One region of the Emergencia sp. JLR.KK010 genome, then DNA from elsewhere that is predicted to be linked to it. Evidence: predicted binding sites of a transcription regulator. Region 1 holds the regulator's gene; the other holds the start of a gene.
The links. The regulator HrcA, encoded in region 1, represses chaperone genes, less so after heat shock. The targets are predictions, from matches to a motif close to TTAGCACTCNNNNNNNNNGAGTGCTAA.
Positions count from the first base shown of each region.

Region 2: a site for HrcA is predicted at 10,888-10,914, ahead of V1225_RS05495 (co-chaperone GroES). Genes of this name have one in related genera too.

Region 1 is NZ_CP143550.1:2,565,538-2,580,497, forward strand. It holds gene V1225_RS12350 (sigma 54-interacting transcriptional regulator) at 1-883, shown strand, start outside; gene V1225_RS12355 (purine/pyrimidine permease) at 971-2,299, opposite strand; gene V1225_RS12360 (thiolase family protein) at 2,311-3,489, opposite strand; gene V1225_RS12365 (MFS transporter) at 3,571-4,890, opposite strand; gene V1225_RS12370 (hypothetical protein) at 4,920-5,192, opposite strand; gene V1225_RS12375 (DUF362 domain-containing protein) at 5,192-6,484, opposite strand; gene V1225_RS12380 (iron-containing alcohol dehydrogenase) at 6,631-7,794, opposite strand; gene dnaJ (molecular chaperone DnaJ) at 7,920-9,071, opposite strand; gene dnaK (molecular chaperone DnaK) at 9,284-11,167, opposite strand; gene grpE (nucleotide exchange factor GrpE) at 11,359-11,907, opposite strand; gene hrcA (heat-inducible transcriptional repressor HrcA) at 11,922-12,965, opposite strand; gene V1225_RS12405 (nitroreductase family protein) at 13,250-13,861, shown strand; gene V1225_RS12410 (FeoB-associated Cys-rich membrane protein) at 13,922-14,080, opposite strand; gene feoB (ferrous iron transport protein B) at 14,104-14,960, opposite strand, start outside.
Region 2 is NZ_CP143550.1:1,150,826-1,165,785, forward strand. It holds gene V1225_RS05440 (Asp23/Gls24 family envelope stress response protein) at 1-506, shown strand, start outside; gene V1225_RS05445 (DNA glycosylase) at 510-1,370, shown strand; gene V1225_RS05450 (Nif3-like dinuclear metal center hexameric protein) at 1,572-2,390, shown strand; gene V1225_RS05455 (MurR/RpiR family transcriptional regulator) at 2,426-3,322, shown strand; gene iadA (beta-aspartyl-peptidase) at 3,352-4,500, shown strand; gene V1225_RS05465 (ABC transporter permease) at 4,504-5,487, shown strand; gene V1225_RS05470 (ABC transporter permease) at 5,462-6,367, shown strand; gene V1225_RS05475 (ABC transporter ATP-binding protein) at 6,386-7,372, shown strand; gene V1225_RS05480 (oligopeptide/dipeptide ABC transporter ATP-binding protein) at 7,377-8,363, shown strand; gene V1225_RS05485 (ABC transporter substrate-binding protein) at 8,365-9,888, shown strand; gene V1225_RS05490 (creatininase family protein) at 9,903-10,649, shown strand; gene V1225_RS05495 (co-chaperone GroES) at 10,964-11,242, shown strand; gene groL (chaperonin GroEL) at 11,267-12,898, shown strand; gene V1225_RS05505 (helix-turn-helix transcriptional regulator) at 13,031-13,300, opposite strand; gene V1225_RS05510 (fibronectin type III domain-containing protein) at 14,011-14,960, shown strand, end outside.

The DNA.
Region 1 (14,960 bases):
CGATGCAACCGTTTTGATTACAGGAGAATCAGGAGTAGGCAAAGAAGTTGTTGCCGATGAAATACACCGGCTCAGCAAACTTTCCGACAAAACCTTTGTCAAAGTCAACTGTGCCTCTATCCCCGCGAATCTTCTGGAAAGTGAGCTCTTTGGCTACGAAAAGGGCGCATTTTCCGGTGCAAACGCAAGCGGCAAACAGGGATTGTTTGAAATGGCAAACGGCGGTACCCTGCTGCTGGATGAAATCGGCGATATGTCCATGGATCTGCAGGTCAAGCTCCTTCGCGCGATTCAAAACAAAGAAATCACCCGCGTAGGCGGAACAAAACCAATTAAACTGGACATTCGATTTATCGCTGCAACGAACAGCAATCTGAAACTGAAGATTGCAGACGGCACATTCCGCCAGGATCTCTACTACCGTCTCAACGTCATCCCAATTTCCATTCCGCCCCTTCGAGAGCGGCTCAACGATTTGGACGAGCTTTGCAGACACTTTGTCAGATATTTTACCGAAAAGCACAATCGTCCCTTTACGCTTACCGACGACCAGCTTACGATTATGAAACAGTATTCTTGGCCAGGTAACATCCGTGAGCTGGAAAATGTCATCGAATATCTGACCATCTGCTCCTCCGGCACAAAAGAAGTCGCCGATGAAATGCTTTACGGTCTTTTAGATATCTCCCAAGGTGATGATATGCTCCCGTCTTCTGGCAGTTCCCTGTCTCAGTCGCTGGAAAACTACGAAAAGAGTCTGATAGAGTCTGCTCTGCAAAACTCCAGAAGTCTTCGGGACGCCGGTGCAAAGCTGGGTGTCAACGCCTCTACCATATCCCGCAAGATCAAGCAGTACGGCATCGACTATCCGGGAGCGAAATAATCGCATATAAAAAACACAAGAAGAAAAAGCTATCTGCAGTTCATCCCTACCTGCAAACAGCTTTTCAAATTTTGAAACTATATAAATCTATGATTTCTTCCGCATTACCACATGTTCTAGCAAAAACGCTGCTGCCATTCCTACAATCAGTCCATTAGACAAGAGGCAGGCTGCCGTAGCCGGAAGCTTGCTGAACGTGCCCGCCGGCAGAAACATGATGCCGCAGCCGATAATCATAGACAATCCTACGATCAGGTTTTCTCTACTCTCAAATTCCACTTTACGAAATTCCCTGAGCGCCTGCCCGATGCACAGCGCGAAGATGATAATCAGCGCACCGTTTCCCACGCAGGCAGGAATAGTCGCAAAGAGCGCACCGAAGGGCGCGATTAATCCCATGACAATCATACCGCCCGCCGCCAGATACATGGGTCTCCTGGATGCTACGCCGGTCATTTCCACCACCCCGATAGAAGAAACATACGGCATAAATGCAATCGAAGAAAATCCGCCGGTCATAAAGGTCGCCATCCCGTGAAAGAAGATAGAACGCTGCATTTTCTTCTCCGTAATCGTTTCTCCTACCATAGCGCCCATGCCGTTAATACTGGCAAACACCATAGAAATCAGTACAAAAGCGCTAATCATGCAGGTCAAAACGACACCACCGTCATAGGTCGGTTTTCCCCAGGCTAAAAGCGTAGGCATCGTCACGATCCCGTTCTGCAGAAAATTCACCTTTTCTGTAATCCCCAGCACCACCGCTAAAATCCATCCCGCCACCATACCGATAAAGGTCGCAATACTGCGGATGAATCCCTTTGTAAACAGATTGATGAAAAGAATTACTACCATGGTAAAAACTGCTACGAGAAATGCTGTTCCGTCAATGCCCGGCGATTCCTCGCTGACGCCCAGCATGCCTTTCATGATGCTGGCGCTGATCTGCAGCACCATGAGAAGAATCAGAAGTCCATTGATGATTGGTGTAAACAGCTTTGCCATCCGACAAATCAAACCGCTTGCCGCCAGCGCCATGACCAGAATTCCTGCAAGCAGCATGCCCATTTCCAGATCTGTCCGAAGGCTCTCCAAAGAAATGCCAAGGGCCGGTGCGGAGGAAACCATCAGCAGAAACAGTCCCGACCAGAGACCTGCCGGACCGTCCTGAATCGGAAAGCGATGACCCCATCTAACCTGCAGCAACGTCATCACACCGCAGAGGACAAAGGTTCTCTGCAGCATAGCCGCCACCGCCGCCGGCGCCAGTCCTAAGGCGTATCCCACGACAACCGGCATCACCACAGCCGACGCGACAAACAGGACAATCTGCTGAAAGCCGTACATCATATTTTCTCCAAAAGGCACCCTGTCGTCCAGCTGGTATTTCAGTCCGCTTTCCACATTTCTATCCATAGTTTGATCCACTATACCATCTCTATAATGACTGCAGTTCCCATACCGCCACCAGCACAAAGGGTTGCAAGTCCATACCTCTGCTTCCGCTTCATCAGTTCGTACATACAGGTAATGACAAGACGAGAACCGGTCGCACCTACCGGATGTCCCAGAGAAATTCCACTGCCATTGACGTTCAGCTTTTCATCAGGGATACCCAGCGTCTTCTGGCAGGCGAGACACTGCGCTGCAAAAGCTTCGTTGATTTCAAAGAGGTCGATGTCGTCCACTGCCAGACCTGCCTTTTCCAGCGCCTTCTGGGATGCGCTGATTGGACCGATTCCCATCACCTCAGGACGCACGCCTGTGGTTGCCACTGCTTTGATGCGGGCAAGAATCGGAACACCCAGCTTCCTTGCCTTATCCTCCGCCATGAGAATCACGCCGGAAGCCGCGTCGTTCATGCCGGAGGCATTGCCTGCCGTTACCCTGCCGTCCTCTTTGAAAGTCGGCTTCAGCTTTGCCAGCTTTTCGAGACTGGCATCACGACGCGGATACTCGTCTGTATTGATGACGGTATCGCCTTTTTTACCTTTTATAGTAATCGGAATGATTTCGTCCTGAAACTTGCCGGCGTCAATGGCAGCTACGGCTCTCTGCTGAGAACGCAGAGCATAGGCGTCCATCTGTTCTCTGGTCACGTCGTACTCGTCCGCCACATTTTCTGCCGTGATACCCATGGCAGGGCCTACGCCCAGATTAGTCAGAGAATCCCACATAGAATCCCGAAGCTCCATATGGCCGTATTTCTGCCCGTAGCGAGCGTTGAATACCATATGCGGCGCCGTACTCATGCTGTCCGCGCCTCCTGCCATGATGCAGTCCGCTTCACCAGCTTTAATCTGATAATAGCCGAACTGAATGGAAGACATGGAGGAGGTGCAGTTTCTGTGAATGGTGATACCGGGAACGGTCACCGGCAGCCCCGCTTTGACTGCAGCTACTCTGGCTAGATTGTTTTCTTTATAGGTTCTTTGATAGTTGCATCCCCAAATTACGTCCTCGATGATAACCGGATCAATGCCTGCGCGCTCGATGAGGTTCTGCATGACCGGAATAGAAAGATCTAAGGATGTCAAAGTTTTAAACTGGCCGCCAAGCGCTCCAATCGGCGTTCTGCAGCCCGCTGTAATCACTACGTTTCTCATGTGAAATTCCACCTTTCCGTTTATATATACGGGCAGGCCGCTTCACTACGGAAGCAGCCTGTCCAGATTTTCTAAAACTGTTTACGCACCCAGCTCTTCTTCTCTCTTGTAGTCCAGGTTGTACTTCTTCGTATCGAAGCAGTTGATCAGTACAACATTGACAACTAAAAGACCGATGAATACCAGGTAAGCGCCTCTCAGGGATCCGGTCAATTCCAGAGCCTTCGCGTTGATGTAGTAGTTCATCATCAATACGATCTGCATCACCGGGAAGTAGATGGAGTATACAACGTCAAAACTCTGTCTTCCGAATACAGATGCAGGAAGTGAAGTCATGAAGTTGGCGGCAGCGCCGATGGCTACGCCTACCATTGCCACGCAGATATATCCGCCTAACATACTGTTCAGGACGTAGTTTACAGCCAGAGCTGCACAATACCATACCAGGAACATGATGACCGCCTTCTTAACACCCAGCTTCTGGTCAAGCCAGCCGAATCCGTAAGATCCGCAGACGCCGACAACGGCGCAGACTGTCATTAACCATACAGCCTTTTCAGGCGCAAAACCCAGTTCGATGTTTCTTGGAACCATCTGGCTCATTACGCCGGTGGTAACCAGCTGGTTGATGCCGATGATGATGGCAACGAACCACATCTCTTTGGTCTTTAACAGCTTCGCGACGGTCCATCTTGGTTCGCCGTTTTCTGTCTCCTGCGCATATTCGGATTCATATGTTTCCTTTGATACATTATCGGGATACATACCTCTTTCCTGCGGTGTGTTTCTTATGATGAAGTAAGCGATTACAGCGATAATAATCGCAGCGATACCAGGCATCATCATCCCTTTCGCAATGCCGAATGCACCGATCAATCCGCTAATCAGTGGTACATAAAATGCAGAGCCCAGATTGTGACCCATGGTGGTGTATCCGTTTGCCAGACCCTTTTTCTTCGGGAACCACTGCGTAACCAGGTTGCCGCCTCCGATGTAAGCAGCGCCGTTGATAAATACTGTAACCAGCGTTAAACCGATGAAATATCCTGTAGTTGTCGTTGAATGTCCGTAGTAGATGTAGGAAGCGCCTGCTAAAGCAAGACATGCTGCAGAGAGCGCTCTTCCTCCAACCTTGACCAGGATTCTACCGATGACAAAGTAAGCAACTACGCCGATGAATCCGGCATACATGGCCAATTTCAGCAGTTGCGGTTTTAATTCGGTTGGATCAGCTCCGCCGCCGTTCGCATTGATCCACTGATCGATTACGATATTCTGCCCATCGATAGAGAAGCCAATCAGAAAGAAAAACATAATCATTGAATAAAATATGATCAGCCAGCCTTTACCAAAGTTAGATTTGGTGTTTTCAGACTGGAGCTTTTGTTTGTTGTCAGCCATATCTATATCTCCTCTTTATCATTTTAGTTTTAGCTTATTTTCTTCTCAAATTTTTCGTCCGCCGCTTTCATGACCATCTCGTCCCAAGTCTTGAAAACAGTGCTTTCGACCACAAAATTATTGAAGACAATTTCCGGATAAATCATATATTCCCCGCTCCAACTGCACATTACCGCGCTGGAATAACGGAAGTACTCAAAGTTCTCAAAGTTGGTATGTTTCTGCATGAATTCATCGGTAAAAATGAGATTCAGAATATCCCAAAATTCCTTCCCAGCTTTTACTCTGATATAACCGTCCATTATTTTGCCTCCGGATTTTCTTTTTTGTATTCTTCAAATTTAGCGAAAACGTAATCGTGCCATACCTGTGCATCTCTTGCCATGCACGGACGAATGATTTCATCCTCCTGATCACCTGTTCCATCAATTGTTTCATGCCTCTGAATGGTCAAATACAGAGCCGGTTCATTCGGAGGACATCCCAGGATATGATATGCGCCAGGATGCTGTTTCAGATATTTCTTGGTGCAGTTTCCATGAAGTACAATCTTTTCATCTGGAATGTCTTCCGGAATTTCGTTGAGTCCGCCGATTACAACAGTCATTCCGGCATTCTCATCGTAAGCGTTTACCGCCTTGAGTTCTTCCATATTAATGGCAAGCAGCGCCTGACAGCTGGAGCATCCGCCTTTGCATCTTACATCGTATTCCGGCCATCTGGTGCTCATATCTCCGATATACGGAATCCACATCTTCATGAAGGACTCTTCGATGGTATTGCCCACGACTTCAATCTGATCCATGGCATAGTTTCCTAAACCGGTTTCTTCTGCTACTTTGAAATAATCTACGGCTGTCGTATCGATACCGGTCACTTCACAAGCAACACGGTCGATGGCAACCGGATCTTTAGAGCCCAAAATCATATGAGATTCAATTGGAACCGGCATATGCGGGCTGTACCCAGACGCTGCACGGTGCGCATCCATAATATTGATATCAGCGCGGCATACGGACCACACGTCCATCATCGCCATCGTCAAGTTCTGCTTGTGCATATCCATATGTACTTTGTCCTGTACCACTCCCTTGATATTCTTCAGCGCGCCGGAGAATACCATGGAAGCATGTGCCTTCAGAATCGGCAGGTTGATTAGATGATCCGCTTCCAGCAGGAATCTAGGCAGCTTTACGGAATCGATATTAGAGCGGAATCCGCGAACTGCGACCTTTACCAAATCCTTGTCGCGTTTGATATCCATCAGTTCAACGCCTTCCTCTTCAGCAACAGCCTGAATGCCGCTGACCTTAAAGCATTCCATCGTATCACATCCAATTGCAGCAGCTTCCGCTACGATAATTCTCTTCGGTTCTGCCTTTTTTACCTCGCGAATAACCGCCCTTACTACCTCCGGATTGGTACATACAGAAGTTTCTGGTGGTTCCGCATGTCCTGCGTTTGGTTTTAGAACCACAGTAGTCCCTTTGCGAATGACATTGGTAACACCGCCCATCAGGTCAAATACCTTTGTTACATTTGCCTGAATATCATCGCCTTTTGCAAGAGCAACCAGTGATTTCGCTTTACTCATTTTTCTCCTCCTTAAAAATTCCGACATAATTTATAATTACATTTCTAACTAGAGCAAAAACTGTGCCAAAGAAAAAATGTGATTTTTGCAAGGAATTGTTATGAAAATAACAAATCTTGTTGCGTGTACTCGCAAACCTGTTGCGCTTATGCAACACATACCAGGCATTTTCTATAAATTTTTTCTATATCTGCGGCAGAAAGCCCTGCCAGGCCCCATCCGATAAACAGTCTTCCATTCAGCGTCTGTTCAGCCAACTTAGCAAAATCTCTTTCCTCTATTTCCAGTCTTTGAGAAAGGCCAATCTCCGCAATAAAACGCTCTAAGGCAGCAATTCCATTTTGGATAATCTCTTGTTCGCAGGTTCCCTCAGCGCCAAAGATTTCCCGGAAAAATTCACAAAAGCGTTGTGGCGCGCGATGATTGACAGATTCGCACCAAGCCGGAATTAGTATGGCCAGAGCAGCGCCATGCGCCACGCCGAAGGTCTCTGTGATCTGGTGACTCATTTCATGGCAGGCAAAATCACCGCCCGGGCCGAGCATGTCATTATGCGCTGCTGTCGCCGCCAGCATGAGTTCTGCGCGCAGCCCTTCGTCTTCCGGATTTTTGAGCACTTTAGGCAAAGTTTCCACCACTTCTTTTATGAGCGCAAGTGTCATACGATCCAAGAGACTACTCTTTCTGTTTAAGTCAAAATACCGCTCAAAGGCGTGCGCAAAGATGTCGAAACCTCCGCTGGCAGTCTGAAAGCAGCTAATGCTAAGGGTCAGCGCCGGATTAAGTAACGCGAACTTAGGCTTTGACTGGGCAAATGCCCGGGCAATTTTCTTTCCCGATATACTGTCACTGATTACCGACATTTCATTGGATTCACTGGCTGTAGCCGGCATCGTCACCACTGCACCCACAGGCAAGAATCGACTCGGCTCAGCCTGTGGATCCGAATACAATTCCACGATGTCTCCCTCAAAATAAGCGCCTGCGGAAATGGCTTTCGCTGAATCCATGACGCTGCCGCCGCCAATGGCCAAAATGCCGTCAATCTGTTTCCTGCGAACCAGCTCTATCGCGCTGCGAATATAGTCTGTGCTCGCATTAGGCTTCACTCCGCCTAATCGAAATACAGTGCAGCCCGCTTCTTCCAGCCATGAGACCAGTTTTTCACCCAGCCCCATCTGAAAAATCCGCTCGCTTCCATACACCATCAGTACCCGGCTGGCATATTGGCTCATGAGAGCGCCAGCCCGCTCTTCACATCCCTTTCCGAAATAGATTTCCGTCGGTATACTAAAATGAAAATCAAACATATCTGTACCTCCATTTGTTTCTGATCAATAAAAAAGCAAGAAATATGCCAGCTTAACTTTCTTATCTACAAAAAAACGTGCATATGCTTTTAGCATATACACGCTTATTTTTCTCTCGAAAATTGCTATTTAAACAGTTCCTTCATCTTCTCCGCAAAGCTGGATTTTTTCTGATAGCACTTATGGTCTACTGCTTTTCCCATATCCTCAATGACCTTTTTCTGCTTTGTGTTCAGCTTGGTTGGAACTTCCAGCACTGCTTTCACATAGAGGTCACCCATGCGGCCGCTGCGTACATTCTTCATCCCTTTGCCTTTTAACCGGAATACTGTGTTGGGCTGTGTTCCGGCAGGCACTTTGTAGGAAACCTTGCCGTCCAGAGTTGGCACGGTGATTTCATCGCCTAGCGCCGCCTGATTAAATGTGATTGGAATATCTAAGTATAAATTGTCACGTTCACGTCTGAAAACCTTGTGCGGTTTTACAGTAATTACAACGTAGAGGTCTCCGTTTGGTCCGCCGTTTTCTCCCGGTTCACCCTGCCCTCTGATTGGAATTACGCTGTCGTTGTCCACGCCGGCAGGAATATCCACGTTGATTTTAATGGTCTTGCGAACTCTACCGCTACCGCTGCAGTCAGGACACGGTGTCTCAATCACAGTACCTTTACCGCCGCACTCAGGACACGGACCTGTGCTCTGAAACTGCCCAAACGGCGTTCTCTGCACGGTATGAACCTGACCTGTTCCGCCGCAGTTTGCACAAGTTTTCTTCTCGGTTCCGGGCGCATTTCCTTCGCCGCCGCAGGTGCTGCACTTTACATATTTATTAATACTAATCTCTTTCTTTGTTCCGAAAGCAGCTTCTTCAAATTCAATCGTAATCGCCTTTTGCAGATCCCGACCTTTTTTCGGTCCGTTCCTTCTGGCACTGCCGCCGCCAAAGCCGCCTCCGCCACCGAACATATTGCCGAAAATATCAAAGATATCATCAAAGCCACCACTTCCGCCGAAGCCGCCAAAACCACCTCCGCCAAAACCGGCATTTGGATCCACACCGGCATGACCGAAGCGATCATATTTACTCTTCTTATCAGCATCCGATAATACACCATACGCCTCATTGACTTCTTTGAATTTTTCTTCGGCCTCCTTATCACCCGGATTTCTGTCAGGATGATACTTCATCGCCATCTTTCGGAAGGCCTTCTTTATTTCATCGTCACTGGCACCCTTTTGTAGCCCCAGGACCTCATAATAATCTCGTTTTTCTGCCATTACTTTCACCTTCCATTACTTAATTTACAATAACGCAGAAATTTGCCCGCGACGGAGTCCCTCCGCCGTGAGCAAATTCATAAATTTCATTTAGCAGCTAGTTGTTTTCACGTCGAAAAATTTTCGTAGTGCACAGGTTTGCCAACCATCGATTTGCTCATGCAAATCGGGCTAGGGCTTCAACAACGCCACAAGCGATTTTAGCAAGCATTTTATTTGTCGTCGTCCACAACCTCGTAATCTGCATCCACAACATTATCCCCTGCAGGACCTGCTGCGCTATCTGCGCCTGCATTCGGATTAAATCCGCCAGCCATATTCGGATCAAAACCTGCTCCGCCTGCCGCCTGCTGTGCCTGCGCAGCCTGCTCGTAAAGCTTGGTGGAAATTGCATGGAACTTTTCAGTTAAAGCTTCAGTCTTTGCCTTAATATCATCCGAATTGTTTGCTTCTAATGCTTTCTTCAGGTCTTCCTTTGCGTCTTCTACAGATTTCTTTTCATCATCAGAAATCTTGCCTTCTAATTCACCCAGCGCCTTTTCTGTTTCGTATACCAGATTTTCAGCCTTGTTTCTTTCTTCGATTTCAGCTTTTCTCTTCTTGTCCTCTTCTGCGTACTGTTCTGCTTCTTTTACCTTCTGGTTGATTTCATCTTCAGACAGATTGGTGGAAGAAGTGATAGTAATGTTCTGCATTTTACCGGTACCCAAGTCTTTTGCGCTAACGTTTACAATACCGTTTGCGTCGATGTCGAAAGTAACCTCAATCTGCGGAATGCCGCGAGGAGCCGGTGCAATGCCGGTCAACTGGAAACGACCTAGTGTAATATTGCCGGAAGCCATTTCGCGCTCGCCCTGCATTACGTGAATATCTACAGCAGTCTGATTGTCAGCAGCTGTGGAAAAAATCTGACTCTTCTTAGTTGGAATCGTTGTATTTCTTTCAATCAGCTTAGTAGCTACGCCGCCTAGTGTTTCAATGGACAGAGACAGCGGTGTAACATCCAGAAGCAGTACATCGTTAACTTCGCCGGTTAATACGCCAGCCTGAATAGCAGCACCGATAGATACACATTCGTCAGGATTGATACCCTTAAACGGATCTTTTCCGGTTACATTCTTAACAGCTTCCTGTACTGCCGGAATTCTGGTGGAACCGCCGACTAAGATAACCTTTGCCAGGTCAGCATTGGTAACACCTGCGTCTGCCATAGCTTTCTTCATTGGCTCGATTGATTTCTTTACTAAATCAGCAGTCAGCTGGTCAAATTTCGCTCTGGTCAGATCCATATTCATGTGCAGCGGACCGTCTGCGGTTACTGTAATAAACGGCAGATTGATGTTAGTGGTCTGTGCACTGGATAATTCTTTCTTCGCTTTTTCAGCTGCCTCTTTCAGTCTCTGCAGTGCCATCTTGTCTGCACGAAGATCTACACCGTTTTCCTTCGCAAAGCTGTCAGCCAGGAAGTTCATCACTGCATTGTCAAAGTCGTCACCGCCCAGGTGGGTATCACCGTTGGTTGCCAGTACTTCAAATACGCCGTCGCCCAGTTCCAGAATGGATACGTCGAAAGTACCACCGCCCAGGTCATATACCAGAATCTTGTGAGATCCTTCTTCCTTGTCAAGACCATATGCCAAAGATGCAGCAGTCGGCTCGTTGATGATTCTCTTTACTTCCAGACCTGCAATTTTACCTGCATCCTTAGTTGCCTGCTTCTGGGCATCGGAGAAGTAAGCAGGAACAGTGATAACTGCCTCTGTTACTTTTTCACCTAAATAAGCCTCTGCATCCGCCTTCAGCTTGGAAAGGATCATTGCAGAAATATCCTGCGGCGTATATTTCTTGCCGTCGATTTCTACAGTGTAGTCTTCACCCATGTGTCTCTTGATGGACGCAATGGTTCTGTCCGGGTTGGTTACTGCCTGTCTCTTTGCAGTTTCACCTACCAGTCTTTCACCATTCTTTGCAAAACCCACTACAGATGGTGTAGTTCTGTTACCCTCTGCATTTGCGATTACGACAGGATCGCCACCTTCCAGCACGGATACGCAACTGTTTGTTGTTCCTAAATCTATACCGATTACTTTAGCCATTTAAAATTCCTCCTTTTGGATTATAATAAATTTTCTTTTTTTACATTAGTTTCGTTAAAGCCGTTCCTTTTAATTAACGCCGTAAAATTGTTTCACAGCTAGGCGCCGAAGATGTTGAGCCTCGGAGCGTACTCCTGGTACGTGAGAAGCGAAACATCAAGAGCAACAACGCTGTGGGACAATTTGACAAGTTAATTATTGACTTTAACCATCGAAGGTCTAATAACCTTCTTATTAAGCAAATATCCCTTTTGAAGCACTTCTGTCACTTTGCCGCTTTCATACTCTGCATTGTCTTCAGTCATGACAGCATTGTGGAAGTTCGGATCGAAATCCTCGCCCTGTGCCTTGATCTCTTCCAGACCGGCTTTTTCTAATACGTCAGTCAGCTGTTTGAAAATCATTTTCATGCCTTCTGCAAAGCTTTCGTCTGCGGATTCGTGCTGCAGCGCTCTTTCAAAATTATCCATGACGGTCAAAAGTTCTACAATAATTTTCTCATTGGCATAGGCATAAATATCGCCTTTCTCTTTTTCTGCCCGTCTCTTATAGTTCTGAAAGTCTGCCATCAATCTAAGATATTTGGTATTCAGCGCTTCGCCTTCCTCAGATGTCTCTTCTTTGGTTTCTGTCTGCTCTTCGCAGGATTCCTCAGCGTTATCATCCGCTGGCATTTCATTTTCTTCCATTTCTGATGCTTCTTCTTGGTTCAATTCTTCTTTTAATTCTTCCTGGTTCACCTTAGTCTCCTCACTCACTCTTCGTCTTCACCGCCTTCTAGTTGAAATGTGCTGCTGAGATTGTCAGTCAGATACTCGATGATAGAAGTAATTTCTCCATACTTCATACGAGTCGGACCAATAACGCCGATCTTGCCGACCATCTTGCCGTCTACATGATAGGTTGCCGTAATCATGGAACAATCATTCATCAAATCATCAGCATTTTCATCTCCAATGGTAACGATGATACCATCTTCTCTCTCCATTAACTTCTTCGCAAAGTCTTCTTTCTTATCCAGAAGCGAAAGAAAGCTCTTTGCCCTTTCCAGATCGTTATATTCCGGAATGTCGAATATATTAGTAAGTCCATCCATATAGAGATTCACATTGAGCATATCTTCCAATGTCTTCATAAAGTTTGGCATGATATTCTCAGCCAGCTTGCTCATCGCCTCTATGTCAGACTCAAAACTTGCGATAATGTGTTCTTTCAGAACATCTGTAATCTTCTTGCCGTTAAAATTATAGGTCATATTCTTTGCCAGAATCTGCAGTCCTTCTTCGGTATATGGTACCCGCATTCTTAGGGCTGTGTTGGAAATCTTTCCACTCTCTGACACGATCATCAAAACCACTGTGGTCTCATCCACCGGCAATAGGTTGATGAACTTCAGAGTATCCTCATTTTTGGTCGGCGTCATCGCAAAAGAAGTCAGATTGGTAATCTCTGAAAGGATTCTGGCAGCGTGCTTGATGGTCTCATCAAATTCGCTGACATCTGCCCTGAGTTTTTCTGCAATGAGATTTTTCTCAATCGGGCTCAGCTCACGTTTCTCCATCAGCTTATTCACATATAATCTGTACGCCTTATCAGAAGGAACTCTTCCAGCCGAAGTATGCGGATGGGTCAGATATCCCATCTCCTCTAGGTCACTCATTTCATTTCTGATTGTGGCCGGACTGATGCCCAGATCAAATCTCTTCGAGAGGGTTCTGGAACCCACAGGCTCTGCTGATCTGACATAGTCACTGATAATGGCCTGTAAAATCTTCAATTTTCTATCTGTTAATTCCATAACGCTTCTCCTTATTAGCACTCACTTCTTTCGAGTGCTAATCACTATATATAATATAGTCCTATTCTGCCCTAATGTCAACAGGATTTTCACATTTTTTTATGATGTTTTTGTGTATTTTTGGTGAATGCATGCACTGTTCCACTGTACAGAGAAATAGCGTTTCATGTTTATAAACCACAATATATATGAATATTTTTTGTTCAAGTATAACAATTATACCTTGCATTGTCAAAAAAACTGTGCTATTCTTTTCTTAGTTATTTTACAAGAGGTATTTTTTCATGAAAGAGAAATCGAAAAAACTTTTGGAAGAATCCCGCAAGCGCCGTACATACAGAGAATTCCTGCCAGATCCCATTGACATGGAAGTGATCAAAAACTGTGTTTTAACTGCGGGAACTGCCCCTAACGGTGCAGACAAGCAGCCTTGGCATTTTAGTATCGTAACCAATCCGGCTATGAAAGCAAAAATTCGAGAAGAAGCCGAAAAAGTCGAAAAGAAATTTTACGAAAGCAAAATTACTGCCGAATGGCAAGCTGACCTTGACAAGCTGGACGTCAACTGGGAAAAGCCTTTCCTTACACAAGCACCTTGTCTCATCGTTATCTTCAAGGAATGGTATAAAACATTGGAAGACGGTACCAAAGATCAGAATTATTATGTCAACGAATCCATCGGTATTTCCATCGGTTTTCTGATCAATGCACTGCGAAACGCCGGTCTTGCCAGTCTGACCTATACACCGGCACCGCCAACCTTCCTTCGCACCCTTCTCGGGCGTCCGGAAGAGGAAACTCTGGTTATGGTTCTTGTCGTGGGTAAACCTGATCCTAACTACAAACTTCCTATACTAAAGAAAAAGAGTTTTGAAGAAATCGCAGAGATTATCTAGTACAATATCAAAGGGACGGTACGTCATTTTGGCGCACCGTCCTTTTCTTTCATACTCTCTTCAATTTCCCTTTTCAACATTGCAGTGACTGCAGCCACCGCCGCAGCCATCGCAGCCCGCACAGCCGCCGCCATTTTTCTTGCTCTTGATAATCGACCAAAGCGCAAGCCCTGCCAGTATTACTACAATGAGCAGTACACCAATCGTCGCTGCATTCATGCTATCACCCCTCCTATATTTTTTTATGCCGCTTTATTATTCTTATACGCAACTTTTTTAATACTTTCAGTGCTCTGAGAAGCCGGACGAACCAACATATAAATGATGAACGCTGCCGCTACAATTGCTGCGACTGTTCCGATTCCGAATCCGCCGCCAGCGAAAGCTGTCCAGAACTGATATACACACATAGATACCAGATAAGCAAGGATTGTCTGATAACCGATTGCAAACCAGAACCACTTGGTGTTGTTCATTTCTCTCTTAATTGCACCCATTGCCGCAAAGCATGGAGCGCAGAGCAGATTGAATACTAAGAATGCGTAAGCTGCTGCGGCGGTAAAGTCTGCGGACAATGCACTCCAGTATTCTGCACCATCTTCAGCAACTTCTGCAAATCCATAAAGTACGCCGAATGTACCAACTACGTTTTCCTTCGCTACAAGACCGGTAATAGCCGCAACGGTCGCTTTCCAGCTTCCGAATCCCAGTGGAACGAAAATCCATGCAAGAAGTGTCCCCAGATTTGCAAGAAGGGTCGTATCCTGTTCCAGTACATCGGAAATCATATGGAATCCACCCTCTACACTGAAGTTGGACAGGAACCAAATTACGATTGTGGATAATAAGATAATTGTACCAGCTCTTTTGATAAAAGACCAGCCTCTTTCCCACATTCTCCGAAGAAGTGTACCGATGGTCGGCATATGATATGCCGGAAGTTCCATCACAAACGGTGCAGGTTCTCCCGCAAACATCTTTGTCTTCTTCAGGATGATTCCTGAAATTACGATAGCTGCAACACCTACAAAGTACGCACTTGTTGCCACCCATGCATCTCCGTCAAAGAGCGCACCTGCAATGAGCGCCACGATTGGCA
Region 2 (14,960 bases), 1.4 Mb from region 1:
GGCTGGGTCTGCCTGCTGTCAGTCAACGAATTTATATTGAAGATATTACTACAGAAGAGGAAAGGGAGACGGCAAACAGGCAGAGGAATATGCTTGGAAAACACGTCATTCCGGCACCGACTCTGCAGCTGAAACGTGATTTTGCCGGATATTTTCTGGATCCTCTTCGGATTTTGCGCGGAATCGGCGGGAAAATTCAGGAACCGGAAAAGACAGTGGTGAGACCGACGTTCAGCTATATGGGAGAATTTTTTATTTCCGACTCGGTAATGAAGGATATTGCAGACTGTGTAGCAGGTGAGTCAGAAGGGATTTCAAGAGTTTTAAAGATTTATGAAAATACGGCGCCGGATAATTTGATTATTGATATTGCTGTAGCGGCATCGGCGCAGGCGCTGATATGGGAAAGCGCCATAGAGTTTCAGCAGAAACTGGCTGAGACGGTGGAGTACATGACGGCATTTAACGTGGTTAAGGTCAATGTAGAAGTCAGATGGATCGAGTAGAATATGGAACAGAGAATATATACAATAGAAGACGTTGAAGATTTTTTCCCTGTGCATGTCTTTGAATGCGGGCAGTGCTTTCGGTGGCAGCGGCAGGAGGACGGCTCTTATACTGGTGTTGCCGGAGGGAGAATTGCAAATATTGCCTTTGAGCCATATGAAGGGGAAGCGGAAGGCGGCAGCGGCAGACTGCAGATAAGCAACTGTACGGAAGCAGATTTTGAAAATTTCTGGAGTCAATATCTGGATTTAGACAGAGACTATGGGAAACTCAAACGAAAGCTTTGTCGTGGTGATAAAGTCATGAGAAAGGCAGTCAAATTTGGCTGGGGAATCCGAATTCTGAATCAGGATTTGTGGGAAACTATTGTTTCTTTTATTATTTCACAGAACAATAACATTCCGCGGATTAAGGGCTGTATAGAGGGGCTTGCGGAGCTGCTTGGAGAGCCGGTCGGTGTCTTTGAGGGAAGGGCATGGTATGATTTGCCAACTCCAGAAAAACTGGCGTTGGTAACGGTGGAAGATTTGGCGCCGGTGAAGCTGGGATATAGAGCGAAATATCTGATTGAAACTGCAAAAATTGTATGTCAGAAAGGAATGCCTGAGAATGTAGAGGATTTGTCAGCTCTTTGCGGAGTAGGACCTAAAGTTGCAAGCTGCATTGCTCTCTTTGGCATGGGGGAGACGGGCAGCTTTCCTATTGATGTCTGGGTGGCAAGGGTGATGAGCGGACTCTATGGAATTGATGAAAAAAATCATGGAGCCATGAAAGCATATGCTGACGAGCACTTTGGAGCCCTTGGAGGGTTTGCACAGCAATACCTGTTCTATTACATCAGAAATTTGAACGCAAGAAAATAGTATAATTATTTTTTGAGAAGGGAGTCGAGAACTGCTGTAAAGCAGTTTTCGGCTTATTTTTGTGGGCTGAATTGTATGAATGTAAAACTAATCAGAAAAATTACATATTTTTTGAATTTACTCTTGACAATCATGGGAGGGGGGTAGTAAAATGCAAATAAAGTAATTACATTAAAAAATGTAGTAAATGGAGTTTATACTATGATTTCAGAAAATACTGTTAATATTCACGAAAAGGACATTTGCCGAATGCTTGACGAATTTTTTCAGCCGGGCCGGTATACCGATTTAGCGCCCAATGGGCTGCTGCTGAGTAATGCGCAGGTAATCGACAAAGTTTATACTGCGACTTTTTCAAGCGAGGAAGTATTAGGAAAACTCCGCCGACAGGGAGCGCATGACTGCCTGCTGTTTACACATCATCCGGGTGCACAGCATCCTGAAAGTGAGCCGCCGGTATATTTTTCAGATAGGGATAAGCACTATATGAAGGAAAACCGCATTAGCCACTATAGCATGCACTTGCCTTTGGATCAGCTAGGACCGTATGCACCGGGTATTGCTTTGGCAGGAGAAATGGAATTGACACCTTACTCAAGTTTTTTTGAAGAGGGCGGCGCTATGATGGGCGTGATTTGTACAGGACCTTTTCAGACTGTACAGCAGGTTCTTGACAAGACAGAATTAGTGGTGGAGCATAAATGCCGCTTGTATCAATATGGCGAAGAAAACTTGCAGGATGGAAAGATCGCGTTAGTTGCTGGCGGCTGTGAGGGAGCGGACATCTATGAAAAACTGAGAAAAGCAGGTGTGCGTCTTTTTGTTACCGGCGTAGGCACAAAGGAAGCCGATTGGTTTGCACCATCTCATGAAGCGGCAAGGCAGCAAGGTGTCAGTATTTTGGCGGCAGGACATTATTCCACAGAAAAATTTGCATTGAAGTCAGTCTGCAGATTCTTTGAAGAGCGGGGGCTAAAAGCAGAGTTTATAGAAGAAACACCTCTGCTGATGGATCTTTAGGGATACACAGTATGAAGGAAAGAGAGAAATGGCTTATGGATATATTGAAAGAAATACAAGATTTGATGCCGGACTTAACCAGAACGCAGAAAAGAATAGCGAAATACATTTTAGATAATCCAGATGCGGTCTGTTTTTTACCACTGAAAAAGCTATCCGACGAAATCGGAGTTACGGAGACTACGATTTTGAATTTTTGCAAGAAGACGAAAGCGGAAACTTTTTCAGGACTGAAGAAGGCAATGCATGGCTACTTGCAGGATAGAATGCGATGGAATAATAAGCTGGAAACCTCTTCTAAACGTTACGCTGCGGACAAGGTAACCCTGACTGGTTTACAGCAAAGCCAATTGCAGTTGATGCAGGCAACGATGGATGGCGTAGATGTCAATGCTCTTTTTGAATTTGTAGATGCCTTGAGTCAGGCAGAGAATATTTATATTTGCGGTCATGCAGCATCGCTGACCATCGCTGGAAGTCTTCAGCATAAACTGCGGGATACGGGTGCGCTGACGCGGCTTGTGAATGTTGCTGACTATGCAGAAGTCTTGGATGCGTTGACCAGATTTGACGAAAATGATGTATTCATACTGATTACACTTCCGTTTTATTCAGCACAGACAGTGGCGATTTCAGATTATTTGAGAAGGGAGAATGCAGTGGTGCTTGCAATGACAGATAAGCTGTCCTCTCCAATCGTACGCAACGCAAGGCACACATTGCTGTGCAGCTCTGACAGTATGATTTTTCATAATTCTATTGCATCTATGGCGGCTATGGCTGACATTATCGCTTCGTTGTATATCTTGCAGAATAAGCAGGTATTTGAAGCCTATAACAGTAAAGTGAAGTTGATTGAAGACTTTTTCAAGACATCAACGATTCCAGCCTTTGACAATGAATACTACTTCAATGACAAAGGAAATGAATAAAATAATTATAACTTGAAGGAGGTTTGTACATGTATCTAATTAAAAATGTAACACTGTATGATCCTATGCTGAGAGGCACTTGCAATCTTTTGATTTCGGGGGAGCAGATTGTAGCTGTAGGCAAGGACTTGCAGCCTGCAATTCCTGGTATTAAGGAGATTGACGGTACGGGTAAAACAGCAGTTCCGGGATTCATTGACCAGCATGTTCACGTGACTGGCGGCGGCGGGGAAGGCGGATTTCAATCGCGTATACCGGAACTTCCGCTGTCATCTATTATCAAAGCAGGGGTTACTACTGTAGTGGGACTGCTGGGAACCGATAGCTTTACGCGCAGCGTGGAAAACTTGCTGGCAAAAACAAAGTCATTAAAGCAAGAGGGAATTAGCGCTTACTGCTTGACAGGGGCTTATATCTATCCGCCTGTAACTGTAACCGGATCGGTAGCAAAGGATATTGTCTATATCGATGAAATTCTAGGATGTAAATTGGCGATATCGGATCACCGGGCATCTCGACCGACAAAGGAAGAGCTGACGCGGCTGACATCGGATATACGTATGGCTTCTTTGGTGTCGGGAAAACCAGGCGTGCTGCACCTTCACGTAGGCGGAATCGGCAGAACGCTGGATGACATTATAGAAATATGCGATGAGCAGCAGATTCCAATCAAACATTTTCGTCCAACGCATATGGACTGTCACACCGAGGCAGCAAAGCGATTTATGGCAATGGGAGGCTGGGCAGATTTTACGACTGAGCCATCTAAAACAGACGAACTCTATGAGGTCGTGCAGGAAATGGGAATCGAAAGACTGACTGTCAGCTCTGATGCCGGAGGAAGTATTCCAGTATGGAATGAGGCAAAGGACGCAGTAGTAGATGTAATGATCGGCGGTATGGAACCGTTGTATGAAATTATTCGAAATTTGGTTGTCGATTTCAAAGTACCGATGGAGGAAGCAATTCAGCTGATTACGAGCAATGTAGCTAAAGCCTTGGAACTTTATCCGAGAAAGGGTTGTTTACATCCGGAGAGTGATGCAGATTTGGTGCTTTTGGATGAGGACTTGCAGATCGATACTGTTATGGCGAAAGGCAGATTGATGATGCAGAATAAAAAGCTTCTGGTTAAAGGAACTTTTGAGCAAATTCCTTTATATAAGGAGGAGGAATAAAACGTGTACAAATATGTCTTGAAACGATTACTGATGATGATACCGGTATTAATCGGTGTATCATTTCTGGTATTTTTCATCCTGGCTGTTTCTCCAGGTGATCCGACTCGTATGATACTGGGACAGCAGGCATCTGAGTCAGCAGTTCAGGCGATGCGAGAAGAGTTAGGGCTGGACCATAATCTGTTTGTGCGTTATTTCGATTATATGACTGACGCACTAAAAGGCGATTTTGGGACTTCTTGGAAGAGCCAGCTGGAAGTATTGCCGCAGGTACTGGGGTACTTTCCCAATACGGTGATTCTATCTATTGCCGGTATTCTTGTAGCGATTCTGATAGGTGTTCCAATTGGCATTTTATCAGCGAAAAAGCAATATACGTGGGTAGATAATATCGCTACTGTATTAGGATTAATCGGTGTAGCTATGCCGAACTTTTGGCTGGGTCTTCTGTTGGTTATGTTTTTCTCACTGAGCTTGGGCTGGCTTCCGGCATCAGGTATGGGAGAAGGGATGGCGCTGCTGCCGAGTTTAATTCTCCCGGCGCTGACTCTTGGGACAGGCTGTGCAGCCAGCATTATGCGTATGACACGTTCCAGCATGCTGGAATCCATGCGGCAGGATTACATAGATACGGCGCGATCTAAAGGTCTGAAGGAAGGATATATTACGAAAAATCATATGTTCAAAAATGCTCTGATTCCAATCGTAACAGTGATTGGACTGCAGTTTGGTATGTTGCTTGGCGGTGCAGCACTGACAGAAACCATCTTCTCGTGGCCGGGACTGGGACGATTCATGGTAGAATCTATCAAAGCCAAGGACATGCCTATGGTATTAGGATCTGCAATGTTCCTGGCGCTGATGTATTCTGTGGTCAATTTGCTGGTGGACATTCTGTACGCATTTGTTGATCCAAGAATTAAAGCACAATACAAGAGCGTGGGAGGAGGAAAAAGACTTGGAAAACGTTTTGCAAAACAATAGCGGCACAGTAAAAGCCAGAACTTTGTGGGCGGATGCCTGGAGACGATTCAAGAAGAACAAGATGGCCGTTATCAGTTTGATTTTTCTTCTATGTCTGGCGTTAATTGGAATTATCACTTTAGTGATTGACTGGGTCACCAACGACTCCATCTACGATACACTGGTAATCAGTCAAAACCTGACGCAGCGGTTTGAACCGCCAAGCAGTTCACATATCCTGGGGCTGGATGAGTTCGGACGAGATATCCTTCTGCGTATTTTATGGGGAACCAGATACTCTTTATTTATGAGTATTGCTGCAGTTCTTGCAGCTGGTATCGTAGGAATTGTTATCGGTGCGGTAGCAGGCTATTATGGAGGACGTGTGGATAATGTAATCATGCGTCTGATGGATGTTGTGCTTTCTCTGCCTTATATGCTGCTGGCAATTGCTATCGTAGCAGCATTGGGACCGGGATTAGTCAACGTATTGATATCTATCGCGATTGGATATGTACCAGAATTTGCCCGCATTACGAGAGCATCTGTAATGACAATTCGAGAAAGAGAATTTATTGAAGCAGCAAAGGCAGTGGGCGCATCGGACAGAAAGATCATCTTCCAGCAAATTTTGCCTAATGCTATGGCGCCATTGATTGTTGAGGTGACTATGGCGATTGCTGGTGCGATTCTGTCTATTGCAGGCTTATCATTCTTAGGGCTAGGCATTCAGCCGCCACTTCCTGAGTGGGGTGCAATGCTTACCAATGCCAGGGGTTATATCAGAGACGCATGGCATATCACAGTATTTCCAGGGCTGGTGATTTTGGTCACAATTTTGGCTTTGAATATCATTGGAGACGGTCTGCGCGACGCATTGGATCCGAAACTGAAGAATTAACGTAAGGAAGAAAAGTTTATGGATAATATTTTAGAAATCAAAGATTTGATTGTACGGTATGAAACCGAGGATGGCATCATAAGAGCAGTTAATTCTGTCAATCTGAATATACCGCAGGGAGCTGCAGTTGGACTTGTTGGGGAGACTGGTGCAGGAAAGACAACGTTGGCGAAAGCTATCCTGCGACTGATACAGTGGCCGCCGGGTCGGATTGTGGGCGGAGAAATTCTGTATCACGGGAAAAATCTTACTGAGATTAGTGAAGAGGATATGTATAAGATTAGAGGAAACGAAATTTCTATGATCTTTCAGGATCCGATGACAGCGTTGAATCCTGTCATGACTGTGGGGAAACAGATTTCAGAGGTAATTGCTGTACATGAAAAAGTATCTGCTGAAGAGGCGGATCAAAAAATGCGAGAAATGTTAGCGCTGGTTGGTATTGATCCTAGTCGTGCAGAGGAATATCCGCATCAGTTTTCTGGCGGAATGAAACAAAGGGTTGTGATTGCCATAGCACTGGCATGCAATCCGAATTTACTGGTAGCAGATGAACCCACTACAGCACTGGATGTGACGATACAGGCGCAGGTACTGGATCTGATTAAGAATTTGAGAAGTAAGCTAGGCACATCCATGCTTCTTATCACACACGATTTAGGAGTAGTAGCGCAAAACTGTGAATATGTAGCAATCATGTATGCTGGAGAGATTGTAGAACAGGGAACCTTGCGCGATGTGTTTAAAAACGGGGTGCATCCTTATACGGAAGGGTTGTTTGATTCGATTCCGAAGCTGAATGAGGACACAGACCGGCTGCAGCCGATTGAAGGACTGATGCCAGATCCAGCTAATTTACCAGAGGGCTGCAGATTCCATCCAAGATGTAAATATGCTAAAGACGTATGTGCTTGTAAGACACCGGAACCTGTGGAATTAACGCAGGGACACAGTGTTTGCTGTCATCGCTTTGGCGCAGAAAAAGACGCATGGAAAGGAGCGTGATGAGATGAGTAAAGAAAAATTACTTGAAGTCAAGCACCTGAAGAAGTATTTTGCAACGCCAGCCGGGCAGCTTCATGCAGTAGATGATGTGACTTTTGATATTGCAAAAGGAGAGACGCTGGGAGTTGTTGGAGAGTCAGGCTGTGGAAAATCCACTCTTGGCAGAGCGGTTTTGCGTTTACATGAGCCAACATCGGGAGAAGTGCTGTTTCACGGAAAAAATATTCTAAAGTACAACAAGAATGAGATGAAGGAACTGAAGAAGGACATGCAGCTGATTTTTCAGGACCCATTCTCCTCTTTAAATCCTCGTATGACGGTAAGTCAGTCGATTGCATTACCTTTGACGATTCAGGGTGTGATTAAAAAGAATGACAAAGCAGCCTTGGAGCAAAAGGTTCGCGAAATGATGGATTTGGTAGGTCTGGCGCAGCGTTTTGTTAATTCTTATCCACACGAACTGGATGGCGGAAGAAGGCAGCGTATCGGTATTGCCAGAGCTTTGTCACTGAATCCGCAATTTATCGTTTGTGATGAGCCTGTTTCGGCTTTGGATGTTTCTATCCAGGCACAGATTCTGAATTTGATGCAGGATTTGCAGCGTGATATGGGTTTGACGTATATGTTTATCACACATGATTTATCTGTTGTCAAACATTTAGCAGATAAAATCATGGTAATGTATTTAGGAACGGTGGTGGAATACTGCGATGTGAAGCAGCTCTTCTCAAAACCGCTACATCCATATACTAAGGCCCTTCTGTCTGCGATTCCGGTTCCGGATCCAGACATACAGATGGAAAGAATTATTTTGAAAGGTGAAATCAGTTCACCGATTGAACCGAAACCTGGCTGCCGCTTTGCGGGAAGGTGCAATTATGCGACAGAAGCCTGCTTTGGTCAGGACATCCCTTTGGTGGAAAGCGAACCCGGTCATTTTACTGCCTGTGTACGCGTTCACGAAATAAATAATCTGAAGGAGGAAGTTTAAAATGAAAAAAGTATTAACCTTAGTGCTGGTGCTATGTCTTGCGCTGACAGCAGCAGCCTGCGGCGGTGGCGGCGAAGAGTCCGGCGGTGCAGCGAAAGACACCTTGACCTGGGTACAAGCTGCAGACGTCACATCTCTGGATCCACATGTAGGCAAAGAAACACCGGCAGTTACTGTAACAAGTCAGATTTTTGACACACTGTTAACTATGGACGAGAACAACGAACCGGCGCCTCTGCTTGCAGAGAGCTTTGAACAGCTGGATGAGAGAACTTATGAATTCAAGCTGCGCCAGGATGTGAAGTTTCACGATGGTGAGGCTATGACGGCAGACGATGTAGTATTTTCTCTGAATAGAGCCAGAGAATCCAACTATGTTTCCTATGTTGTAGACGCAATCAGTGAAGTTGAGAAAAAGGATGACTATACTGTAATCGTGAAGACGAAGGAACCGTATTCTCCGTTGCTATCTGCACTGACTGTACCTTTTACCGCTATCGTGCCGCAGCATGCAGTAGAGGCAGATGAGGATGCATTTGCGCTGAACCCGATTGGCACCGGCGCGTACAAGTTCGTAGAATGGAAACAGGGCGAGTACGCTAAACTGGAGGCAAATCCTGACTACTTCCAGGGAGCACCGAAGACACAGAACCTGGTTATGAAAGTAGTGCCGGAAGCTTCTCAGAGAGTTATTGCGATTGAAACTGGTGAGGCTGATCTGGCTTACAACGTTTCCGCTAATGATTCTAAGCGTGTAGAAGAAGATGAGAACCTGCAGATGTTCAAAGGTCCTTCTCAGAGTGTTTCCTATCTGACTATTAACGAAACCAACGAGAAGTTTGCTGACGAGAGAGTCAGACAGGCAATCAGATATGCCATTGACAAGGAAGCTATCGTAGAAACCATGCTGTATGGTGCGGGAGAGCCTGCAGATTCTGTTATTCCGCCAAGTACCTTTGGTTTCTCTGCAAAGATTCAGAAGTATGAACATAATATCGAGAAGGCGAAAGAACTGATGGCTGATGCAGGCTATCCCGATGGATTCTCCTGTACTCTGTCAGTAACAGATGATTCTGTAAAAAATGAAATATGTCAGGTTATTCAGAGCCAGCTGAAGGAGATTGGTATTGAAGTAAGCATTCAAACAAAGGAATTTGGTACATGGCTTGACGAGCTGGGCACTGGCTCACATGAACTTTCATTTGCAGGTTGGGTATGCGTAACAGGTGATGCTGACTATACTTATTATTCACTGCTGCACTCTACACAGACAGGTTATCCTGGAAACGATGCTTTCCTGAAAAATAAAGATGTAGATAAGTTGGTCATTGCAGCAAGAGAAACTGCTGAACCGGAAAAAAGACAAGAGTATTATGATCAGCTGGAAGAATTGCTGGGAGACTTGTCACCGTATGCACCGCTGTACTATGAGAGTGTCAATGTGGGCGCTTCAAAGAAAGTAAGCGGCTTTGCGCCGGATCCTAATGGATACCATCGCCTGCGTAATGTTGAGGTAACAGAATAATGAGACTTGCGGAAATGACATATTGGCAAACGGAGTCTTACTTTCAGAAAAATGACATGGTGATTTTGACGATTGGATGTTTGGAAAGCCATGGCAGCCACAATGTACTGGGAGTTGACACTATGATTCCGGAAAAATTACTGTCTATGATAGAGGAACGGGTTGAAATAGCTGCTGCACCGGGAATCCCTTATGGTGTATGTGAGGATATGACTAGTTTCTCGGGCACTGTGTCCTTGGGCGAAGACTGTATGTATCAGCTGCTGACACGTATTACCGATGGATTGCTAGCGCATGGAGCAAAGAAAATTTTGTTCCTCAACGGTCATGGCGGCAATATCCCGACTTTAAATCGCGTGTGCATTGAATTAAGCCGCAAAGGGGCGCTTGGTGTGCAGTTGAACTGGTGGATTATGGCAGGCCAGCTCAATGCTGCGTGGGCAGGCGGCCACGGTGGTGGAGAGGAAACCGCGGCAATGCTGGCAATAAATCCGAATCTGGTGTATTTTGACCATATGCGTGGGCAGGAACTGATTGATGATTTGGGCGCAGATTTTCCAACCATGGGATTTGACAGAATAGAATTTGGCGGCATTGGCATTCCTGTGCCTCGAGATGTTATAAAGTACACGTCTAATGGCTGGATTGGTCCAGATGATCCAAAAGAAGCTACGCAGCAATGGGGCGTGGAAATGCTCACGAAAGTAGCAGATTACATTGCGAATTTTATAGAAGCCTTTCGTAAGGCAGAAGTGAGATAAAGCTCTCATAATTGTTCCAGAGAAGCGTTCTTTCGAGAAGAAAGAACGCTTCCTTATATTTACGTGAGAGGCACCTTTTATAGGATATAGTATATGGAAGAGCTTTTGTGCATATTTTGGAAATATCGGACCAAAATAGAATCGGAGAGAGTAAAGGAAAATTTCACCAAAAACACATAAAAAAATTTGGAAAATATATTGACATTGAGGGCAGAAAGACCTACAATAAAGAAAGTGATTAGCACTCGTTTTGATTGAGTGCTAATAACGGATCGAATAAAAATTAGATAAATATATATCAGGAGGTAGAGAAAATGAGTTTTGGAATCAAGCCGCTGGGCAGCAGAGTTGTGATTAAGAAGTTAGAAGCCGAAGAGAAAACACAGGGCGGCATCATTCTTGCCAGCGCAGCAAAGGAAAAACCGCAGATGGCAGAAGTCGTAGCTGTAGGTCCTGGAACCAAGGACGAACCGATGGAAGTAAAGGCAGGAGATAAGGTTGTATTCTCCAAGTATGCTGGCACTGAAATTAAATATGACGGTGAGGAATATACTATCATGAGCCAGGCAGACATTCTGGCAACAGTAGAATAATTTTTGTTTGGGAGGTAAAGTAAAATGGCAAAAGATTTATATTATGGAGAAGACGCCAGAAGAAAACTGCAGGCTGGCGTGGATAAATTGGCAGATACTGTAAAGATTACACTGGGACCTAAGGGTAGAAATGTCCTGATTAATAAATCTTTCGGTTCTCCGCTAATCACCAACGACGGTGTGACTATCGCAAGAGAAATTGAACTGGAAGATGCAGTAGAAAATATGGGTGCACAGCTTGTTAAAGAAGTTGCAACCAAGACCAATGACGTTGCAGGTGACGGAACTACTACTGCAACACTGCTGGCACAGATCATTATTAAAGAAGGATTTAAGAATGTAGCAGCAGGCGCAAACCCTATGGTTCTGAAGAGAGGTATTCAGGGTGCAGTAGAAACTGCTGTAGAAAAAATTGCTACAATTTCTAAGAAAGTAGAAACCAAGGAAAGTATCGCACAGGTTGCTTCTGTTTCTGCTGCAGACGAAAACATCGGCGCACTGATTGCAGAAGCAATGGAAAAAGTCGGAAATGACGGCGTTATCACTGTTGAAGAAGCAAAGTCACTGGGCACCACTTTAGATGTAGTAGAAGGTATGCAGTTCGACAGAGGTTACCTGTCCGCATATATGGTAAGCGACACAGAAAAGATGGAAGCAGTGATGGAAAATCCACTGATTCTGTTAACAGATAAGAAAATCAGCAATATTCAGGAATTGCTTCCGCTTTTGGAACAGGTTGTTAAGATGGGAAGAAAGCTCTTAATCGTTGCAGAAGACGTAGAAGGTGAAGCACTGACTACACTGGTACTCAACAAGCTGAGAGGAACCATCGACTGCGTTGCTGTTAAGGCACCTGGCTTTGGTGATAGAAGAAAGGCTATGATGGAAGATATCGCTGTACTGACAGGAGGCGTAGTAATCAGCGAAGAAGTTGGCTATGACCTAAAGGAAGCTACTTTAGATATGCTGGGTCAGGCTGCAACTGTTAAAGTTGACAAGGATTCCACTGTTATCGTAAATGGTGCAGGTGAAAAAGCTGACATTACAGCAAGAATCAACTCCATTAAGAAGCAGATTGAGGAAACTGAATCTGAATTTGATAAAGAAAAACTCCAGGAAAGATTGGCTAAGCTGTCCGGCGGTGTTGCTGTAATCAAAGTTGGTGCAGCTACAGAAACTGAACTGAAGGAAAGAAAGCTGAGAATCGAGGACGCACTGAACGCAACCAAGGCAGCAGTAGAAGAAGGTATTGTTGCAGGCGGCGGTGTAGCGCTTTGCAGTGCAATCGACGCAGTATCCAAGTATGTAGATACATTGGAAGGCGACGAAAGAACCGGTGCAAAGATTATCGAAAGAGCGCTGGAAGAGCCAGTTAGACAGATTGCCGAAAACGCAGGCTTTGAAGGCAGCGTAGTTGTTGCTGAGGTTAAGAAGCAGAAGGTTGGATACGGATTTAATGCAGCTACTGAAGAGTATGTAGATATGATTGAAGCAGGTATCGTAGACCCTGTAAAAGTGACTCGTTCTGCACTGCAGAATGCAGCTTCTGCTTCCGCAATGCTTCTGACTACAGAAGCAGGTATCGTAGATATCAAAGAGGATGCTCCGGCTATGCCTGCAGGTATGCCAGGAGGCGGCATGGGCGGCATGATGTAATCTGCTGAAGCCGGATATATAATGTTGTAAGAAAGAGAAGACATCTTGCGTGTTGTGGGATGTCTTCTCTTTTGGCAAGAAAGCGGGATGCAGCAAATGTAAGTTCTTTAAACGGGTCATAAAAGCTGACGCTTATTTCTGGTCGGGATTCGGTTCGCTGCACAGTTCAGAGGGAGGCGACTGCATACTTCCGAAAAGCAGATAGTCAGCTGGGGTATCTAAAGCTTGCGTTATCAGTATAAAGTTTTTAAGAGACATTCCTTTTGCGCCGTTTTCAATATCAGAAATAAATTTTGTCGATAGGTGAACAAGCTCTGCGAGCTGCGCACGGGACAAGTGCTTGCTTTCACGAGCGAGACGTATACGTTCACCCATAGCTAACTTTAAATCGTTCATGTTCATAATTTTCCTCCTTCGTTTTTTGTGTTGATTAATCCGTGGTAGATATATAGATATAACATAGGGCGGAATAAAAAATGGATAATAGGTCGATTTGACCTATTATGGACGATTAGATGCCTCATACTTTGGAGAGAATGAAGGACGGTCTGATAGAAGAGGAAAGGGAGTACAGCAGAGAGAGAAAAGGCGAGCCTAAAATGGAGAAATTTTCGCTAAAAAGATTGGAAAATCAAGCTGATTGAACCCACTTTTTAATTTAGTACCAAGAAAAAAAGAGAAATTTATTGGTAATGTTGAGGGAAATTATAGAAGTATGAAATAGAGAAAATGGCTAAAATCAGCGGTTTTTGTCGATTTTAGCTGCGTAAGTGAGCACATGATATAGTAGAAAAATTGCTGGCATTCCACAATTTACTATTGGAAATCGAAACGAGATGTGTTATAATGTGGACAAATGAAATAATCGTAAATAGTGTTGTGTAAATCAAGTACAAACAATCACGGTCGTGCGTTGATTCGAAAGGCTTTATCCTTAACCCAAAAGCCTTTTTTGGGAATATTTTTTCCAAAAAGTAGAAAAAATGCTTGCCAAGATTGGGGTGTTTGAGTTATACTCATTGTGAACTATCATTTCATTTATGAGTTTTGCGCAAAAAGGCGTATAACTATAATCTTAAAAAAAGAACAAAAAAGAGGGAGGAATTCTTAAAATGAAGAAATTTTTAACAGTGCTTCTTGCATTGTCAGTTGTCTTCACTTATAGCTTCAGTGCTGTTGGCTCTGTTTTTGCAGCTGATGCTGTTGAAGGTTCAACACCTACTGGACTTTCTTACGAACAGAAATTGACAGAAGCAACCAGACAGTTAGCGAACGATCTGGAAAATGCAAAGAGCGACACAGTAAAGAAACTGGCAAACGAATACACTGAAAACTTAGCAAAAGGAACAGTTACCATTCCTAAATCCGTTTACGAAACAATCGCAAATCAGGTTTATGGTGACTATGCAAAAGTATTAGAGATTACATCTTATCAGTTAAAGGTTGCTTATGGCGCTGCTGATGAAGCAGGGAAAACAGCACTTGATGCAAAAGACATTGCTACAATCAAAGCTGACCTTGCCGACACAGCAGTTCTTGAAGCAAACAGCAAGGAATACAAAGACATGAAAGTCGGAGACGCTGATACTACTGCTGAATTTACAGCTTTAGTAACTTCCAACGGACAGACTGCTTATCTGCTGGACACTCTGAAACTTGTATTTCCAATCGAACAGGCAAGAGTTTTAGCAGAGCTGGATAAAATTGATTTAACTCTGTATACAGATGATATCATGGATCCAACTGCTGCATTCCCAGTATCTTATGCAAAAGCAGCAAAAGCAGCAAAAGATGAACTGGTATCTTCCGCTAAGAAAATTACTTTAGATGTAGAAGATTTAACTGCAGATAAAGTAAAAGAAAAAATCGTTGCATTGCAGGATTTGATTTCTACTAACAAAATTGTGAAAGCTGACTCCTACACAGGTCTTGATGGTGTAGAAATCATCCTTACTTACAAACTGGCTGCTTCAGAATTTAAGACAAAGGATGATTTAAAGAACGATAACGCTTCTTTAGAAGCTGCTAAATTAGCTGCAAAGGCACAGGCGCAGGCAAATGC